One region of the Pseudomonas anuradhapurensis genome, then DNA from elsewhere that is predicted to be linked to it. Evidence: riboswitches for the same ligand, from Rfam matches in the RefSeq annotation. Region 1 holds a riboswitch; each other region holds the start of a gene.
What was found. A riboswitch is a leader RNA that binds a small molecule or an ion and turns the genes downstream of it on or off. The one in region 1 is predicted to bind cobalamin.
Positions count from the first base shown of each region.

Region 2: it holds a riboswitch for cobalamin, as region 1 does, so the genes downstream of both, cobO (cob(I)yrinic acid a,c-diamide adenosyltransferase) here and HU763_RS12800 (CbtB domain-containing protein) in region 1, are expected to answer to the same signal.
Region 3: it holds a riboswitch for cobalamin, as region 1 does, so the genes downstream of both, HU763_RS10055 (ABC transporter substrate-binding protein) here and HU763_RS12800 (CbtB domain-containing protein) in region 1, are expected to answer to the same signal.

Region 1 is NZ_CP077097.1:2,743,038-2,745,293, forward strand. It holds gene HU763_RS12795 (GNAT family N-acetyltransferase) at 1-467, shown strand, start outside; cobalamin riboswitch at 586-807, shown strand; gene HU763_RS12800 (CbtB domain-containing protein) at 899-1,087, shown strand; gene HU763_RS12805 (CbtA family protein) at 1,097-1,783, shown strand; gene HU763_RS12810 (cobalamin biosynthesis protein) at 1,783-2,169, shown strand; gene cobM (precorrin-4 C(11)-methyltransferase) at 2,204-2,256, shown strand, end outside.
Region 2 is NZ_CP077097.1:1,376,129-1,378,384, forward strand. It holds gene HU763_RS06300 (hypothetical protein) at 1-551, opposite strand, end outside; cobalamin riboswitch at 719-938, shown strand; gene cobO (cob(I)yrinic acid a,c-diamide adenosyltransferase) at 1,059-1,670, shown strand; gene HU763_RS06310 (cobyrinic acid a,c-diamide synthase CobB) at 1,667-2,256, shown strand, end outside.
Region 3 is NZ_CP077097.1:2,175,601-2,177,856, forward strand. It holds gene HU763_RS10055 (ABC transporter substrate-binding protein) at 1-787, opposite strand, end outside; cobalamin riboswitch at 896-1,091, opposite strand; gene HU763_RS10060 (acetyltransferase domain-containing protein) at 1,120-2,256, opposite strand, start outside.

The sequences.
Region 1 (2,256 bases):
TTCGCCCTGCCGTACGCACCGATGCCGAGCAGATCCTGGCCTTCATCACCGAACTGGCCGAGTACGAACGTGCCCGCCACGAGGTCATCGCCAGCGTCGCCGATATCGAGCACAGCCTGTTCGGCGAAGGCAGCACGGTGCACAGCCTGATCTGCGAGCGCGATGGCCGGGCAATCGGCTTTGCCGTGTATTTCTACAGCTATTCGACCTGGCTGGGGCGCAACGGTATCTATCTCGAGGACCTGTACGTGACCCCTGAACAACGCGGCGACGGTGCCGGTCGGCAACTGTTGCGGCACATTGCCCGCGAAGCGGTAGCCAACCACTGCGGACGGCTTGAATGGAGCGTACTGGACTGGAACGAGCCGGCGATCGGGTTCTACCGATCGCTGGGGGCCGAGGCACAGGATGAGTGGGTGCGCTATCGCCTGGATGGCGACAAGCTGGCGGCATTTGCGCGTGGCTGATCAGCCATCCGAACATTCCCGGGGCTGCCTTGCAGCCCTTCGCGACACCAGCACAACGCTGGTCAATACACGGTCCCAGAGGCATTTGGCAATTGACGCCAGGCCCGCCCCATGGTCTTCTTACACCTCGCGTTCAGGTGCCCCTTAGGGGTGAAACGGGAAACCGGTGCGTCACAGGCCCTCCAGCAGGGCCGGACAAAGCCGGTGCTGCCCCCGCAACGGTAAGCGAGCGAAGCGTCAATACCACTGTGCCCTGTAGTCGGGCATGGGAAGGCGATGCTTTCCAGGAGCCTGGCTCCTCCTCGCAAGCCCGGAGACCGGCCTGGCGTTCATGAACACCCCGCGGTGGGCGGGCGCTGTTGCATCCCCCTGGGCAGATACGCCCAGGGCTGCCGCGCTTGCCCGTTGCCCAAACAGCAGAGGAACGCGTCATGCCCGTCACCAGCGCCAAGCCACACAGCCTTGCCACCCCCGTCACGCTCAGCCAGCGTGTCGTCATCGCCGTCGGCGCTAGCCTGCTGGGCCTGTGCCTGGTGTACTTCGCCGGTTTCTCACACATCGAGGCCGTGCACAACGCCGCTCACGACACCCGCCACAGCGCCGCCTTCCCCTGCCACTGAGAACGCCTGATGATCATGCGCATTGCCCGAACCGCGGGCTTCAGCGGGCTGCTAGCGGCCTTGTTGCTGACCCTGCTGCAAAGCTTCTGGGTCGCCCCGCTGATTCTCGAGGCGGAAACCTACGAGTCGTCGGTACCAGTGGCTCACCACGAGCATGGCAGCGAGGTGCCGGCCCATGAGCACAGCGCCGAAGCCTGGTCACCGGAAGACGGCTGGCAACGCGTGCTGTCGACCACCGGCGGCAACCTGGTGGTTGCAGTCGGCTTTGCCCTGATCCTGGCCGCCCTTTACAGCCTGCGCGAACCGCGGCGTATCGGCACCGGTGCACTTTGGGGCCTGGCCGGTTTCGCCGTGTTCTGCCTGGCCCCGACCCTGGGCCTGCCGCCGGAGCTGCCAGGCACCGCTGCCGCCGACCTGGGCCAACGCCAGGCCTGGTGGATCGGCACGGCCAGCGCTACCGCCCTGGGCCTGGCCTTGCTGGTGTTCGCCCGCCACTGGCTGCTGAAAGTGCTGGGCGTTGCCCTGCTGGTGGTCCCGCATGTGATTGGCGCGCCACAGCCCGAGGTGCATGAAAGCCTGGCTCCCGAAGCGCTGGAAACCCAGTTCAAGCTCGCCTCGTGGCTGACCAACGCCGCCTTCTGGCTGGCCTTGGGCCTGCTCAGCGCCTGGCTGTTCCGCCGCGCCAAGCAGGCCTGATGGCGGCCTTCTATGCCGGCTTCGGCTGCCGCCGGGGTTGCCCGGCGGAGGCCTTGGAAGCGTTGCTCCGCCAGGCCCTGAGCACTCAGCGCCTGGCACTGGCCGACCTGCATGGCATCGCCAGCATCAGCCTGAAGGCCGACGAACCCGGCCTGCAACAGCTGGCCGAACACCTCGCCGTGCCCTTGGTGCTGTACCCTACCGCGCAACTACACGCCTACCAGGCGCAGCTCAGCCACCACTCTGCTGCGGCCCATGCCCACAGCGGCTGCTGGGGCGTGGCAGAAAGCGCAGCCCTGGCGTTGGCCAGCCAGCGAAGTGGCACCGCCAGGTTGCTGCTGACGCGTCAGGTACTGGGCCCGGCGACCCTCGCCCTGGCCTGTTGAAGATTTCACCGGCACTTTTCTGCAAGGACTTTCCATGACGGTCTATTTCATCGGCGCCGGCCCCGGCGACCCGGAACTGATCACAGT
Region 2 (2,256 bases), 1.4 Mb from region 1:
CCCGGAAAATACTGCCCCAGATCGTTATGCAGCTTGCGCAAGGCATACGGGAAGTACCAGGCAATCGCGCAAGCGGTGTGTTTCTGCAAGTCGTCGACCAAGTCCTGCAGTTCCTCCGGGCTGGCATGCTGGCCAGCCTTCCATGGGCTGACGAAGAGCGCCCCAGCCCTCAACTGACTGGGGCCGGCTACCTGGTGGGCAACAGCGGCGGTCTGCTGCAGGGGCCCCGCCATGTCCAGCCGGGCAATTTTTGGCCAGCGCTGGCTGACACTGAGGTACAACGCTTCGTCGGCACCGCGGATCAACAGGTCGCAGCGCCCTTCGAATTCCCCTTCATCACGCTGCTTCTTCCCCGCAAACTGCTGCAGCGCCGCCAGCTCGGCCTGCCAAGCCGCCGCGGCCAACAACCCGGCATTTGCCGCTGCGCCATGCCAGTGCGGCGCTTCGGCATCACCGGCAAACTGGTTGAAACGGTCAATGCAGTCAACCCAGCGCTCCAGCACAGGGCTTAGAAACTCAAGGCGCGGGTTTCTGATGATCTGGCCTCGCATGCGGCACTCTCCTGTTGTTGTTGTAATCGCATTTGGCTACAAATGATGGCTATGTGATATCACTGTGTGCAGTACAGCACAACCCGATGAATTGGCCATTACCGGGGCGGTACCTGTTCGCCTGCAAAGCAGCCCGCTTCGATTGACGCTCCTGATACAACCCACTAACCTTCGCGCGTGTTTCAGGTGTCCTGCCAGCGCTGTCTGGGCAGGGTGAAACTGGGAAGCCGGTGGGCGCCAGCAAGGTGCGAGTCCGGCGCTGCCCCCGCAACGGTAGGTGAGACGCGGCCGCGCAGGGCCACTGGGTGCCAGCATCCGGGAAGGCGCGCTGGCCTGGGCCGAGGCCCGCTCACAAGCCCGGAGACCGGCCTGATACTGCCAACGGCATCACGGAGGGTGATGCGCGGTGCACCGTGGCTGACGGCCATGGCTCCTGCGCGTTCTCCGTTTGCCCGCCTATTACCTGTCGCCGCGCGTTGCCGGGGTGCCAGCCAGCGGAGAACCCTGATGAGCGAGACTACCGAACGCGACGAACGCCACCTGGCGCGCATGCAGCGCAAGAAAGCGATCATCGACGAACGTATCGCCAATTCCCCCAACGAATGCGGCCTGCTGCTGGTGCTGACCGGCAATGGCAAGGGCAAGAGCAGCTCGGCCTTCGGCATGCTCGCGCGCGCCCTGGGCCATGGCATGCAGTGCGGTGTGGTGCAGTTCATCAAGGGCCGCAACAGCACCGGCGAAGAGCTGTTCTTCCGGCGCTTTCCGGAGCAGGTGCGTTACCACGTGATGGGCGAGGGCTTTACCTGGGAAACCCAGGACCGCCAACGCGACATTGCCGCCGCCGAAGCAGCCTGGGCCGTGTCGCGTCAGTTGCTGCAGGACCCGGGCGTACAGTTCGTGGTGCTGGATGAGCTGAACATCGCCCTCAAGCATGGCTACCTCGACCTTGACCAGGTGCTGGCCGACATCCAGGCGCGCCCGCCGATGCAGCATGTGATCGTGACTGGCCGCGCCGCCAAACCGGAAATGATCGAACTGGCCGACACCGTGACCGAGATGGGCATGCTCAAGCACGCGTTCCAGGCCGGTATCCGCGCACAGAAGGGCGTCGAACTGTGAGCCAGCCCCGTCATTGCCCCGCCGTATTGATCGCGGCACCGGCCTCCGGCCAGGGCAAGACCACCGTCACCGCCGCCCTGGCCCGCCTGCACCGCAACCTCGGGCGCAAGGTGCGGGTGTTCAAGTGCGGGCCCGATTTCCTCGACCCGATGATCCTCGAACGGGCCAGCGGTGCGCCGGTCTACCAGCTGGATCTGTGGATGATCGGTGCCGAGGAAAGTCGCCGTTTGTTGTGGGAGGCAGCCGCCGAGGCCGACCTGATTCTCATCGAAGGGGTGATGGGGCTGTTCGACGGTACCCCGTCCAGCGCCGACCTGGCCCGTCACTTCGGTGTCCCGGTGCTGGCGGTGATCGACGGCACGGCCATGGCCCAGACCTTCGGTGCCCTGGCCCTGGGCCTGGCACGCTACCAGGCCGATCTGCCATTCGCGGGTGTGCTGGCCAACCGGGTGGGCAGCCTGCGCCACGCACAATTGCTCGAAGGTAGCCTGACCGAAGGCTTGCGCTGGTATGGCGGTTTGTCCCGCGAGCGCGGCATCGAACTGCCCAGCCGCCACCTGGGGCTGGTCCAGGCCAGTGAACTGAA
Region 3 (2,256 bases), 570 kb from region 1:
TGGGGTTGGCCTTGGCCAGGGTTTCCCAGCCGACGGTGGGCCATTCTTCGGTGGACGTGACGACGTTGCGCACGCCGAGGGTGCGCAGCATGAAATCGGCAACGCCCTGGCGGCCCGCTACATAGGGCGCGATGCCCAGGTCGGCGCTGGAAAACCAGAACAGCGCCGAGGTGCTGGCCAAGTCCTTGCCGGCCAGCTGTGCCTTGGCGCTGTCCAGGCGGCCCTTGAGCTCGGCGTTGAGGGCGCTGCCGCGCGCCTGCACGTCGAAGATCTCGGCCAGCTGGCTGATGCTTTTGTAGATACTGTCGACCTGGAACGCCTGCAGGCGGGTACCGTCGGCGCCGACCAGGTTGTCCTTGCCTTCGCAGTCCGATGGCAGCAGGTAGGTGGGGATCTGCAGCTCGTCGAACTGTTCGCGGGTGGCCACCGCGCCCTGGGCACCGACCATCCATTCGAACTGCACCGCAACCAGTTGCGGGCGCTTGCCAACCACTGCCTCGAAGCTGGGCTCGTTGTTGGCCAGGCGCGGTACCTTGGCGTCCTGTGCCTGGTACTCGGGCAGCACGTTGTTGAACCACAGCGAAGTGCCTGCCAGCCTGTCGCCCAGCCCCAGTGCGTAGAGCATCTCGGTACTGGCCTGGCCAATGGTGACGGCGCGTTCCGGTGCCTGGGCGAAGGTCTGCGGCTTGCCGCAGTTGTCAATCGTCAGCGGGTAATGGGTAGCTGCGGCCTGCGCCAGGCCGGTGAGGCCGAGGCCGGCGAGCAGGGTGGCAAAACGGGGCAGCATGCTGGGCGATCTCCTATCGGACAGTTCTGGTGAGGAACACACGGACAGGCATCGCCGAGCCCTGCGGCAGCAGGGCAACACTGATGGCCAATCCCGGACACCCCGCCGGTTGGTGAATGTAGGCCGGCAGGTCTCCTGACTGGTGCGTCATGGCCTGGCTCCGGCCTTCCCGGGGTAGACCCAGTGGCATCGTTGGAGCAGGCTCGGCACCTACAGTTGCGGGGGCAGTTCCGTTTGGCCCGTTTACTTGGGCCTGGGATTCCCTATTGATTCCGTGATGGAAACCGGCGGCCGGCATGGTAGACCATCGCGCCGCCGGCTGAAAACGCTTTTCACAAGTACTTCAGCCAGGCCAGGTCGCGCCGCCGCGCCTTCAGCCGGGCGAACCAGCGCACTGGCAGGTACAGCGAAAACGCCAACAGCAGTGCCCCCAGCCACACGGCGGTGATGCTGTCGAAACCGAAGTAGTCACCTTGGTTGCGGCCATACAGCGCCACGCTGGCCAGGTACAGCAGCTTCAGCACATACAGGTGCAACAAGTAGAAGAACATCGGTGCCGCGCCGAACACCGCCAGGCCATTGATCCAGCGCGCCTGCCCGGCGCGTTCGAAGGCGCGCAGCAACAGCAGGCCACAGCCCAGGGTCAGTGCCAGGAACAGCAGCGACGGTGGGTACTTGGTGATGTTGAAAAAGCTCATCAGGGTTTGCGTAAGGGCGGGGTAGACGCTCCACGGCCCATCGCCGTAGCCGTTGAACAGGCGCAGCGCGACAAAGCCCAGCAAGGCGGCCAGGCCGGCCAGCAGCAAGCGTTGCTGGCGCCGAGTGTCATCACTGTGGCGGGCGAACCACGGGCCCAGGCCATAGCCCAGGGCGATCACGCCGAGCCACGGCAGAACCGGGTAGGAGGTGCGCAGGCGCAGGTTGTCGGAGAGCTCCAGCCAGCCGCGATCATGCAGGATCGCCCAAGGCACATGCAGCGCCGATCCGACTTCGAAGTGCACAGTGTCGAGCAGGTTATGGCCGGCGATGAGGGTTGCACCCAGGGCGATCAGTGCGCCACGTGGCAGCCAGACCAGCAGCGACAAGACCATCATGCTGATACCAATGGCCCAGATTACCTGTAGGTAGATGACGCTGGGCGGCAGCTGGAAGGTCCAGGCGAAGTTGACCAGGGTGAACTCCAGCACCACCAGGAACAGCCCGCGTTTGAACAGGAATGCCGAGACGTCGCCGCGGCCCTGATGTTTTTCGCCGTACAGCCAGGCCGACAGGCCGGTCAGCAGGACGAACACCGGGGCGCACAGGTGGGCCAGGGTGCGGCTGAAGAACAGCGCGGGCTCGGTGGCGTCGATGGCCATCGGGTCGCTGACCTGGCGATGCAGGAAAAAGGTTTCGCGTACGTGGTCAAGGAGCATGAACAGGATCACCAGGCCGCGCAGGGCATCGATGCTCTGCAGGCGCTGGGTGAG